Regions from separate parts of the Yersinia kristensenii genome, predicted to be linked through region 1. Evidence: predicted binding sites of a transcription regulator. Region 1 holds the regulator's gene; each other region holds the start of a gene.

Region 1 (4,265 bases):
ACACCCAAAACTATTCGTTAATCAAAAAACGGGCCGCTAATCTCGATCCCCGCACCTGGTAGACCTATCGGGTGCCAATAACTCAATCATCGCCCCTCAATCACATAACTTCAGCACATGCTTTTCACACAATACCCCATCAAACGATGTGGTTATATCTGTCATTTCTGTTGAAAGTTGTTAAGATTAATACCCACAACAAAAATACAATAATTACGATTTTAACCGCCCCTCACCCCATCTTAGCGACTGCAAATGGTTGGATTTGAGGAGCAAACACCCTGAGCAACCCCGAAAGGAGAGAGCGATGTCTTTTGAATTACCGGCATTACCTTATGCACAAAATGCACTGGAACCGCACATTTCTGCTGAAACGCTGGAATACCATTACGGCAAGCACCACAACACTTATGTGGTCAACCTCAATAATCTGATTAAGGATACTGAGTTTGCAGGTAAATCCTTGGAAGAGATTATTAAAACTTCCAGTGGCGGTGTCTTTAATAATGCAGCCCAAGTCTGGAACCACACCTTTTACTGGCACTGTTTATCACCGAATGGTGGCGGCGAACCTACCGGCAAAGTTGCCGATGCCATTAATCAATCCTTTGGTTCTTTCGCTGAATTTAAAGCACAGTTTACTGATGCGGCGGTGAAAAACTTTGGCGCAGGCTGGACGTGGCTGGTCAAAAAAGCGGATGGCGCACTGGCGATTGTCAGTACATCAAATGCGGCAACACCGCTGACGACGGCTGATAAGCCGCTGCTGACTGTGGATGTGTGGGAACACGCTTACTATATTGATTATCGTAATGCGCGACCAAAATATCTGGAAAACTTCTGGGCCTTAGTAAATTGGTCTTTCGTTGAGAAAAATTTAGCCTGATACAGCGCAAACAGAAAGACAACACGCGTGGATATTATCAGTAGAAATAATTAAGGGCGGTTTAACCGCCCTACTAATGGCTTCACACCGGCAAGTGGTTTAATTAATTCATTACCGCCACGAAGCTAAAAGCAATAATCATCGCCAGCGCACCAACAGTCGTAATCAGCGACATTTTCAGATTGGTATCCATAAAAACTCCTCAGCCGGTTAATTTTTATACTTGGTCATATTTCAAGTAGCATCTGCGTTAACTACGTTAAATCGCCCGAATCACTTACACTGTAAGTGTATCGGAGGCTCATCCTACGTGTCAGCACAAGCTCTGTTCAAAATGGTTTACAACCAATTTGCCTTTCACTTGCCGCTTTCCTGCAACTCGAATTATTTAAAGTATAGTAAGGTAAAGGCACACAATTAGTGCGTTAAATCATTTTCCCACAGTTAAGAAAAAAAATCTTGTGCTCATTACGCACTTTATAACTTTGATTACCTCTTTCACTTTTCCTCCAGATCAGCCAAAATTCGCAGTTCATAACTGTATGCCGACTAATAATGTCCAATAAAACCTCTCAGACAGCCTGCTGATTCAACTTACCAGCCTACTCTTGTGTCTCTGTCTGAGCGGTGTTCGAGTCATACAGGCAAACGATTAACATAATACTTACCTACTGCAACAGGTGAGCTTAGGAGTCATTCTTTTTATGGCAACGATTAAAGATGTGGCCAAACACGCGGGTGTGTCTACCACCACCGTTTCGCACGTTATCAATAAAACTCGTTTCGTCGCCGAAAATACCAAGGCCGCTGTGTGGGCGGCCATTAAAGAGCTGCATTATTCGCCCAGTGCTGTGGCCCGCAGCTTGAAAGTTAATCACACTAAATCAATTGGCTTGTTGGCAACATCCAGTGAAGCACCCTATTTTGCTGAGGTAATCGAAGCAGTTGAAAATAGCTGTTATAGCAAAGGCTACACCCTGATTTTGTGTAATTCTCATAATAATCTGGATAAACAAAAAGCCTATCTGTCCATGCTGGCGCAAAAGCGTGTCGATGGATTATTGGTGATGTGTTCTGAATATCCTGAACAATTACTGGGGATGTTAGAAGATTATCGCAATATTCCAATGGTTGTGATGGACTGGGGTACTGCCCGTGGCGATTTTACTGACTCGATTATTGATAATGCATTCGAAGGAGGTTATTTGGCTGGCCGTTATCTTATTGAGCGCGGTCACCGTGATATCGGGGCGATTCCCGGTCAGTTATCGCGAAATACCGGTGGTGGTCGCCACCAGGGCTTTCTGAAGGCACTGGAGGAAGCCAATATCCCGCTGCGTGACGAATGGGTGGTTCAGGGGGATTTTGAGCCAGAATCCGGTTATAAAGCTATGCACCAAATTCTGACACAAAAACACCGCCCGACCGCCGTATTCTGTGGCGGTGATATTATGGCAATGGGTGCAATATGCGCGGCGGATGAATTGGGCCTGCGGGTGCCACAAGATATTTCAGTGATCGGTTATGATAATGTGCGCAATGCACGCTATTTCTCACCGGCGCTGACCACGATTCATCAGCCCAAAGAGAGATTAGGGGAAACCGCCTTTGCCATGTTGCTCGACCGCATTGTCAGTAAACGCGAAGACCCACAAACTATTGAAGTACATCCTAAACTGGTTGAACGCCGATCGGTGGCAGATGGCCCATTCCGCGATTATCGCCGCTAATCTTCGCCCGCCGGTAGCGCCCTGTTACCGGCAACTAATTCTGCCGTGCTTAATCATTACCCATGTCATTATCATCTCTTAGCCACTCATTATTAAGTGTGACACTGTCACCTAAATACGCCAGCATCCATGCTAAGGCTGGCGAATGATTATTCTGCTCCCACGTCAAGCAACACGGGCTATCAGGAAGTGGCTCGGCCAATGTTAATGCCACCAGTTTCCCTTGTTCAATCAAGGGCGATACCATATGCGCGGGCACCATTCCGACACATAATCCTGCACACAGACAATCTATTCCCGTGGCCCAATCCGGTGCCACTAAGCGCTGTTGGTTATCCAAGGTCCAGGTATCTCGTTTCGGCAAATTTCGCGCAGTATCCTCCAAACAAAGTGAGGGATAAGGCCGCAATTGGTCATCAGTAAGGGGCCCGGTTAAGTAAGCTAAGGGGTGATTGACGCTCACGACACAATGCCAGCTTAAAAAGCCCATGTCGCGGAAGACAAATCGCCCGCCAACCGGGATGGCGCGAGTCGCTCCAATGGCCATTTCAGCTTGTCCATCCGCCAGTGCATCCCAGACACCGTTAAATACCTCATAACGCACCCGCAGTTCGATATCGGGGAAATGGCGATAAAAATCCAATACTAACCGGCGGCTCCGCTGAGGTTTGACGATTTTATCGACCACGATATTGAGTTGCCCACGCCAACCATTTGCCACTTGTTGGCACTGTCGCCGTGTGCCATTCATTTTTTTGATAACATCTCTAGCTTCTTTGATAAAAACCCTGCCCGCCTCCGTCAATTCTACGTCCCGATGACGCCGCACAAATAACGGCACTGCCAGCCACTCTTCCAACTGGCGCACGGTATAACTTACCGCCGACGGGACGCGGTGCAATTCTTGAGCTGCGGCGCTGAAACTCCCGGTGCGAGCAACTGCATCGACCACATCCAATGAATATTCTGACCACATATTTTGCCCTTCCCCTAGACTAAATATTTGCCATCAATTTTTTTGATAGCATGGCGCAAATATTACCGTTTCACAACAGAATACCTCGCCGCTAGAATGCCCCCCGCAATGGAATTTCAATGATAAAAGTTTTGCCTGCAAAATTATAATGAGACACAAAAAATGAAAACGACTTCCAGTTTCATGTTCTATCTGGCCGGTTTGAGCATGTTGGGGTACCTGGCCACCGATATGTATTTGCCTGCCTTTGGCGCTATGCAACAAGAACTACAGACCTCCGCTGGCTCCATCAGTGCCAGCCTCAGTATCTTTCTCGCTGGTTTCGCTATCGCCCAGCTTATTTGGGGGCCTGTTTCCGATAAATTAGGCCGCAAACCGGTACTATTAGTCGGATTAGGTTTATTTGCCATTGGCTGTCTGGGCATCTTATGGGTTGAAACGGCGACACAGTTATTAGTTCTGCGCTTTATTCAAGCGGTGGGCGTCTGTTCTGCCGCCGTGAGCTGGCAAGCATTGGTGGTAGATCGGTACCACAGCAGCAAAGTCAATCGAGTGTTTGCAACCATAATGCCTTTAGTGGCGTTATCCCCCGCGCTGGCCCCTTTATTAGGTGCGTGGTTATTAAACCATTTCAGTTGGCGGTCAATTTTTGTCGTTTTGTTGGTGATTACAC
Region 2 (4,265 bases), 1.5 Mb from region 1:
CGGATGCCAACTCTTTTTCGATTTGCAGATGCGGGATCATACAGCAGGTGGTGCCTTGCCTTGCCAACTGTACAAAGGCTTCCGACGAGTTAACGATATGGCACGGCACACTGCCCGGTGACAAATCGAAATTCTGTTGTAAAAACGCCTGATGCATATCATCCAAATGGTCAAAGGCCACGGCGGGTGCTTTCAGCAATGCCGAGCGGGTCACGCCATTGGGGAAGTAGCGGTCGGCAAAGGGCTTTGATGCAACGAACAGATAATCCAGTGCGCCGAGCTGATCGACCAGACAGCTTGGCAGCGGTTGAGGCTGGATACTGACCGCGCCCACTACCTCGCCACGGCGTAACCGCTCTTGAGTGCGGGTTTCATCTTCGACTTGTAAATTCAACCGGATAGGGGAGTCTGCTAACACCGGTTTCAGCGCCGGTAGCAGCCAGGTTGCCAGACTGTCGGCATTAACCGCTAATGACAGTAACAGCGGTGTATCGCCGCCGTTATCATTGCCGAGCCACTCTTCTTCCAGCAGTTCAACCTGATGCAGTAAGGCGAGCAGTTTCTGCCCTTGCTCAGTCGGGCGGGGGGGCACAGTGCGCACCAACAGCGGTTGACCGAACAGGTTTTCCAACTGCTTAATGCGTTGAGATACCGCCGATTGGGTGATACAGAGTTTTTGTGCCGCGCGTTCAAAACCGCGTTCACGGATCACCGCGTCCAGCGCTTGTAGCGTACGGTAGTCTGGGCGTTTCATCGGAGTCATCTCTCCAAATATTTAAGTTAATACCGCACTATGCCACATTTTGATCATTTTTCTATGTTGGAATGCGGGCGCGCTCGCCACAAATAAACCGGCGTAACTGTGATCCAGCTAGAATTACCACAGACATGAGCCAGCTTTATTGCGATGTTTTATCATATATATGCTCTATAATGACGTCAGGTTTTCTTTCACATCAAGGCGTGAACTTACCATGACTCAGGATGAACTTAAAAAAGCAGTGGGCTGGGCAGCATTAGATTATGTCAAACCCGGCACTATCGTTGGGGTCGGCACCGGCTCTACTGCAGCACATTTTATTGATGCTCTTGCCTCCATCAAAGGCCAGATTGAAGGGGCCGTTTCCAGCTCTGATGCCTCTACCGCCAAGCTGAAAAGCTATGGTATTCAGGTGTTTGATTGCAACGAAGTCGATGTGCTGGATATTTATGTTGATGGCGCGGATGAAATTAACAGCCAAATGCAGATGATTAAAGGCGGTGGTGCAGCCCTGACCCGCGAGAAAATCATTGCGGCCATTTCCCGCAAGTTTATCTGTATTGCTGATGCTTCCAAGCAAGTTGATGTTCTGGGTAAGTTTCCACTGCCAGTTGAAGTTATCCCGATGGCGCGTTCTTATGTTGCCCGCGAGCTGGTGAAATTAGGTGGGTTACCTGAATATCGCCAAAATGTCCTGACGGATAATGGCAATGTTATTCTGGATGTGCACAACCTGACTATTTTAGATGCCATCGCGCTCGAAAATAAAATTAATGGCATCGCCGGTGTTGTCACCGTAGGGTTATTTGCCAACCGAGGTGCTGATGTGGCGCTGATTGGTACTGCCGAGGGTGTTAAGACAATCGTGCTCAAGTAGTTGAATGAATATTATTTAGGGTGAGGTTATTGGCTTCACCCTGATAAATTGTGCCTTTAAAACTCTTTTCTTAAAACCATTAAATTTGGTGATATATATCACATTTAATCATTTCATTTTCTTAACCTGCCATTAACTCTCTCTCCGCCAGTTTTTTATTCCATAAATTAACATTTTCACTGTTTGTTATGCTGACGGGAGGCAATCGTTTGTATTGCCGCCCGCGAAATATTTGTTATGTTGACGGGGTGCTGACCAGATTCATTCGATATCGTCAGCCACATCTGAAGTCTGAAAATAGGGTCGGGGACATGGCAAAAGTATCACTGGAGAAAGACAGAATTAAGTTTCTGTTAGTGGAAGGGGTGCACCAGAGCACGGTTGATAATCTGCGTGCAGCCGGTTATAGCAATATTGAATATCATAAAGGTGCCTTAGACACCGAATCACTGAAAGAATCTATTCGTGATGCTCACTTCGTTGGGATTCGATCGCGCACGCATCTGTCCGAAGAAGTCTTTGCTGCAGCAGAAAAGTTGGTTGCAGTGGGTTGTTTCTGTATCGGTACCAATCAGGTTGATTTAAAAGCGGCAACTAAACGTGGTGTGCCGGTATTCAATGCACCTTTCTCCAATACCCGTTCGGTAGCCGAAATGGTACTGGGCGAGTTACTGCTAATGTTCCGCGGTATTCCATCGGCTAACGCTAAAGCACACCGTGGCGAGTGGAATAAGCTGGCTGTCGGTTCCTATGAAGCCCGTGGCAAAAAACTGGGGATTATCGGCTATGGTCATATCGGGACTCAGCTCGGTATTCTGGCTGAAAGTATCGGGATGAAAGTGTTTTTCTACGATATTGAAAATAAACTGTCGTTGGGAAATGCGCAGCAGGTTCGCCATCTGTCTGATTTGCTGAATATGAGTGATGTGATTAGTTTGCATGTGCCAGAAAATCACTCCACCAAAAATATGATTGGCCCTGAGCAGTTGGCTCTGATGAAACCGGGCGCGATGCTGATTAATGCTTCTCGTGGGACGGTAGTTGATATCCCGGCACTCTGTGATGCGCTGGCGAGCAATCATCTGGCGGGTGCGGCAATCGATGTTTTCCCTGAAGAGCCAGCAACCAATAAAGACCCGTTCAATTCACCATTGTGCGAGTTTGATAATGTGTTATTGACCCCGCATATCGGTGGTTCAACTCAGGAAGCACAGGAGAATATTGGTGATGAAGTGGCCGGTAAACTGGCGAAGTACTCCGATAACGGCTCAACGCTGTCTGCGGTTAACTTCCCGGAAGTTTCTCTGCCAGCTCATGGTGATAACACCCGTCGCTTGCTGCATATCCATGAGAACCGCCCAGGTATTCTGACCAGCATTAACAAAATTTTTGCTGAGCAGAATGTCAACATCGCGGCGCAGTATTTGCAAACCAGTGCTGATATCGGGTATGTCGTTATTGATGTTGAAACTGATGATGCAGAGAATGCAGAAAAAGCGTTGCAGGCCATGAAGGCGATTCCAGGGACTATCCGTGCGCGCTTGCTCTACTGATGCTTTGTCCTTGACGTTGCAGCGTTGTTAGCGGCCCTCACTAACCCGCATCACTTACTTATGTAAGCTCATCGGGATTAGTTCGCTTGCTGCCTGGCTGCATTGCCAGTGACTTTGGGGATAAACATCGAATTGCGTGACTAAACACCCGCTATGTATAAGATATCGGGTGTTTTTTTATTTTGAAAGGTTATCTCTCACCACTGCCACAGTTTTGTCGGTGTCACAATCTCTGGCAACGGCACATCCCAATGCTCACTCGGTAAATGCTCGACTTGCTGGCAATCATGGGCCAGACCAATAGGATAGGGACCGCCTTGCTGCCAGTTTTGCAGTGTACGGTCATAGAAACCGCCCCCCATACCTAAACGTTGCCCGTGGCTATCAAATGCCACCAGCGGGGTTATCACCACGTCCAATTGGTTTAACGGCAGCACGTCACGCACATCTAATTGGGGCTCCAGGATTTTCAAGCGATTGCGAATGAGTTGGCTATCAGGGCGATAGTGGAGAAACAGTAAATTACCTGGGCTGAAAGGATGAAGCACCGGGAGATAAACCTGTTTTTTCTGCCGCCACAATAATTCGATAACCGGGGAGGTATCTAACTCGCCATCAAAAGACAGAAATACGGCGATGGTATTGGCTTGCTGGATTTTGGGGTGGGAAGCGATATGTTTAGCCGCGAAATCGGCAGAGTGTTGCTGTTGTTCGGGAGTCAAAAGACGCCGGCGCTCACGAATTTCACTGCGGATTTTTTTCCGCTCAAGGGCATGTTGTTGACTTAAAAACATATTTTTAACTTAAAAAAACATGCGGTTGAGATAAGTGAATAGAAAACTGCTGGTATCGAAACGAATGTGATAACCGCAAAGTGTTACACGATAAGAAAGGGATCTCCGAGATGCCGCCGCAGGCTGTAACCCTTGAACCCATGGTTCAAGGTGAACGCAGCGTCGCAACCTTAAGGCTTCTCGGCGGACCGAGCATGCGCACCAGTTACGGAGTCGCTACATTCTGTTGGTATTAAATATCGGCTCAGGGGACTGGCCCGCTGACGAACACCTCAGAGAAA
Region 3 (4,265 bases), 760 kb from region 1:
CATAGCACCAATGGGCGGCGCTCTTTCAATATTACATCAGCTGCGCGAGTTAATAAGCCATCAGTATAACTATGGACAATGCCTGATAACGTTTTGATTGAACAGGGTAAAATAACCATGCCGCTGGTCTTAAATGAACCCGATGAGATACACGCGGCGATATCACGAGAATCGTGTACCACATCCGCAAGCGCCTGCACTTCCTTAACACTCAGCTCCGTTTCAAGCGCTAGTGTCTGCCGCGCCGCATTGCTGAGAATCAAGTGAGTTTCCACGCCCTCGACCTGTTGCAACACCTGTAGCAGGCGAACACCATAAATGGCGCCGCTGGCACCACTTATGCCAATAATAAGTCGTTTCATGGAAAACTACCTCAAACTAAAGCCGCCTAATAATTATGCGCAGCATAACGGAATAAGGCCAAACTTTGCCGCATCAGGTACGGATTAGCAAGTCATGCCGCTAAGCTATCTTACATAAAAAAAGGTGCACCGCGCTTGAACGCTGGTTGCACCTTTTTGATTCATTTTTGATTTACTTGCCTACGCCATCTGCCGTAAACGGGCATAACATGAAAGATTACCCTTCGTTATGCATTTCCAGATTCTCTGCTTCGTTATGATTACGCAATGCTTGCGCATCATCGTTGCGTAACGACTCCAGATACTCCAAATAGCTTTGATCCACATCTTTAGTGACGTAAACGCCGTTAAAGACTGAGCACTCAAATTGAGCGATATCTGGGTTATCTTCGCGCACTGCCTCAATAAGGTCAGTAAGATCTTGGAAAATCAGCGCATCAGCACCAATCAACTGGCGAATCTCGTCGACTTCACGCCCATGTGCAATTAACTCATTAGCACTTGGCATATCGATGCCATACACATTCGGGAAACGAATCTCCGGAGCGGCAGAGGCGAAATACACTTTCTTCGCCCCAGCTTCACGCGCCATTTCGACGATTTGTTCCGATGTGGTACCGCGCACAATCGAGTCATCCACCAATAATACATTCTTATCGCGAAATTCTGCGCGGTTGGCATTCAGTTTACGGCGCACTGATTTACGGCGTTCCTGCTGGCCCGGCATGATAAAGGTACGGCCAACATAGCGGTTTTTCACAAACCCTTGGCGGTACGGTTTATCCAGAATTCGGGCGATTTCCAGCGCGATATCACAGGAGGTTTCCGGAATAGGAATGACAACATCGATATCCAAATCTTCCCACTGTTTGGCAATTTTTGCGCCTAATTTCTGGCCCATGCGCACACGCGCACTGTAAACAGAAATTTTATCCATAAAGGAATCTGGACGGGCAAAATAAACATACTCAAACAAGCACGGATTATATTTCGGATTCTCCGCACACTGGCGGGTGAACAGCTGGCCTTTTTCGGTGATATACACGGCTTCGCCCGGCGCCACATCACGCAGGAATTCGAAACCAAGGGTATCCAGCGCCACACTTTCAGACGCGACCATGTATTCATTACGGCCATCAGCAAGAGTGCGCTTACCAATCACCAGCGGACGAATACCGTTAGGATCACGGAAAGCAACCATACCGTGGCCGATAATCATCGCGACACAAGCATAGGCACCACGAATCAATTGATGCGTAGCGGCAACAGCGGCAAAAATGTTGTCAGACTCCAACGGATAGTGCTGGAAACGGTCTATTTCACTGGCAAAAATATTCAGCAGAATTTCCGAGTCAGAAGTGGTATTCACATGACGGCGAGAAACTTCGAATAATTTCTTTCTCAGCTGGTGAGCGTTAGTCAGATTACCGTTATGAGCCAAAGTGATGCCAAACGGTGAGTTAACGTAGAAAGGCTGAGCCTCGGAAGCACTGGAACTGCCTGCCGTTGGGTAACGAACATGGCCAATCCCCATATTCCCCTGTAAGCGCAGCATATGCCGGGTTTCAAATACATCCTTCACCAAGCCGTTTGCTTTGCGCAACCGGAACCCATTATGGGCATCAATGGTAACGATGCCCGCAGCATCCTGGCCTCGGTGCTGAAGCACCGTCAGCGCATCATAAATCGACTGGTTTACCGGTGCAAAACCGGCGATACCGACAATACCGCACATGTTGTCTTTTCCTCATAAGCCGCTCCGAATCGGTAATTGATTCGGTAAGAAACTCGACGTGCTCTGCAGGTAGTCAAAAAACCACCTGATGATATAACTGAACTGCGGGATTAATTGCGACTGCTTCCAGTCAACACTCTGTGAGAAACCGGTAAACGTGTCCAGAAAGAACAACATGGCAGAGACAATCAGAACGCCTCGCAGCGCCCCAAAACAGATCCCTAGCACTCTGTCAGTTCCTGATAATCCCGTACGTTCAACCAGCGAACTAATCACATAGTTAACAATAGCCCCGACGATCAATGTCGCGATGAACAAAATGCCGATAGCAATTCCGTTGCGAACAACTTCATCCTCAAAGCGGGTGAAGTAAACAGCAAGGTAAGTGTAAAAATGACTGGCAACAAAAAACGCACATCCCCATGTTACAAGTGACAATGCTTCACGGACAAAACCCCGGATTAAGCTGACTAAAGCAGAAAATCCGATAATTCCTATAATGACGTAATCAATCCAGACCATGACTATTCCAATGACGAAATCGCCGCTGCATCCTGTTCGCGGCGAATTCTAACAGAAAAAGAAAACGTTTGCGTAGAGGAATTATGACCGACGACAAATTAAAGTGCGGCGATTTTAAAAATAACAATCGCCGCACAAACTTAGTGTTAAAACCCCTATAAACTCTGATGTCTTAACCCTTATTCAAACATTAACGCCCGGTGCCATAGGGCTTAACTTGCCCATTCAGACCACTTAATGAGTTAAGCTCCGGCAAGGCCGATTGCAGCTTTTGTTTTGACGCGTCAGGCCCCACGAATACCCGGGTAATCTGGCCCTGAACCGGGGTTGCAGGCACGGTAAATGCCCGATGACCTGATAAGCGCAGCGTCGCAACAATTTCATTCACTTTAGCCGCATTTTTCAGCGCCCCCAGTTGGACAACATAGGCCTGCCCCACTGGCGCTTTTTCTTCCGCAGGCTGTTTGCTTTCCGGCTGAACATCCGGTTTAACCTCAGGTTTTGGCTTAATTTCCTGTGGTTTTTTCTCGGCCGGAACTGGCTTAACCTCAGTTGGCTTGCTTTCTGCTGGTTTAACCTCAGCCGGTTTTTTCTCGACCGGTTTCACTTCAACCGGCTTACTTTGTAGCGGTGGCGGTGCCACGATAGTCGGTTCAGACGGTAAATTACCGGCATCATTAGCGGCCTGAGAGACGGAATCATCTTTAGGGACTTCCACGGCTTGCGCGGCACCTTCCGGCGGCGCAATAGGCAGAGGCTGACTGATCGGCGGAACCGCATCAATCTCTTGGCTATCACCAGGCTTTGGCACTAATGGAATGGCAGCAAACTCATCCTCATAATGCTTCTTTTTACCATCCAGCAACCCCGGCAGCACGATCACGCCCAAAGCCACCAAAATTATGGTCCCGACTAAACGGTTCTGGAACTTACTTGCCACTCACTCGCCCCTCAATGCTTTATCAATTCAAGCTGTTACAAATTCAACGCTGCCATGACATGAGCAACTGTATGGAAAGAGCCACAGACAATGACCACATCCTGTGGTTCTGCATCCTGCATAGCTTGACGCCAGGCAGTTTCGACATGACTAAACTGACGTGATTGCACCAGATGCTCGGCTAATTGCTCCGCACTGGCCCCACGCGGCCCTTCCAGCGGCGCGCAGTACCATTCATCAACCTGCTCAGATAAGCATGCCAGCGTACCACCAATATCTTTATCCGATAACATCCCGACTACCGCGCGCACTTTGCCCTGCTTGGGTAATTTAGCCAGTTTATCGGCCAGATAACGCGCTGCATGTGGATTATGAGCCACGTCCAAAATCAACAGTGGTTTCTCGCTAACCCTCTGAAAACGCCCAGGTAAAGTCGCCGTCTGCAACCCTTGGCGAATCACCTCTTCGCTCAATGACAACCCGGAATAATGCAACACCGCCAGCGCCGTTGCAGCATTGGCTAGCGGCACATTCGGCAGCGGCAAATTGTTCCACTGGCGAGCATCGCATTGCCAGTCCCAGCTTTTTTCTTGCTGGCTGAACTGCCAGGCAATATCCCGCTGATACAAGTGTGCGCCGAGTTTTGCAGCCACATCTGCAATGGACTGTGGCATATCAGGCTCGCCTACCACCGCGGGCTTACCTG

The links. Region 1 encodes PurR, which represses purine synthesis genes. Its sites were predicted from a motif close to CANGCAAACGTTTGCNTG; they were not measured.
Region 2: a site for PurR is predicted at 1,836-1,853, ahead of serA (phosphoglycerate dehydrogenase). Genes of this name have one in related genera too.
Region 3: a site for PurR is predicted at 2,677-2,694, ahead of cvpA (colicin V production protein). Genes of this name have one in related genera too.

What each region holds. Positions count from the first base shown of each region.
Region 1 is NZ_UHIY01000001.1:3,722,489-3,726,753, forward strand. Features, by position in the region: gene DX162_RS17040 (C40 family peptidase) at 1-21, shown strand, start outside; gene sodB (superoxide dismutase [Fe]) at 308-886, shown strand; gene cydH (cytochrome bd-I oxidase subunit CydH) at 990-1,079, opposite strand; gene purR (HTH-type transcriptional repressor PurR) at 1,591-2,616, shown strand; gene punR (DNA-binding transcriptional activator PunR) at 2,666-3,592, opposite strand; gene punC (purine nucleoside transporter PunC) at 3,755-4,265, shown strand, end outside.
Region 2 is NZ_UHIY01000001.1:2,183,627-2,187,891, forward strand. Features, by position in the region: gene DX162_RS09990 (LysR family transcriptional regulator ArgP) at 1-754, opposite strand, end outside; gene rpiA (ribose-5-phosphate isomerase RpiA) at 975-1,637, shown strand; gene serA (phosphoglycerate dehydrogenase) at 1,949-3,190, shown strand; gene DX162_RS10005 (5-formyltetrahydrofolate cyclo-ligase) at 3,388-3,984, opposite strand; RNA gene ssrS (6S RNA) at 4,083-4,265, opposite strand, start outside.
Region 3 is NZ_UHIY01000001.1:4,485,656-4,489,920, forward strand. Features, by position in the region: gene DX162_RS20840 (UbiX family flavin prenyltransferase) at 1-362, opposite strand, end outside; gene purF (amidophosphoribosyltransferase) at 580-2,097, opposite strand; gene cvpA (colicin V production protein) at 2,110-2,619, opposite strand; gene dedD (cell division protein DedD) at 2,810-3,559, opposite strand; gene folC (bifunctional tetrahydrofolate synthase/dihydrofolate synthase) at 3,595-4,265, opposite strand, start outside.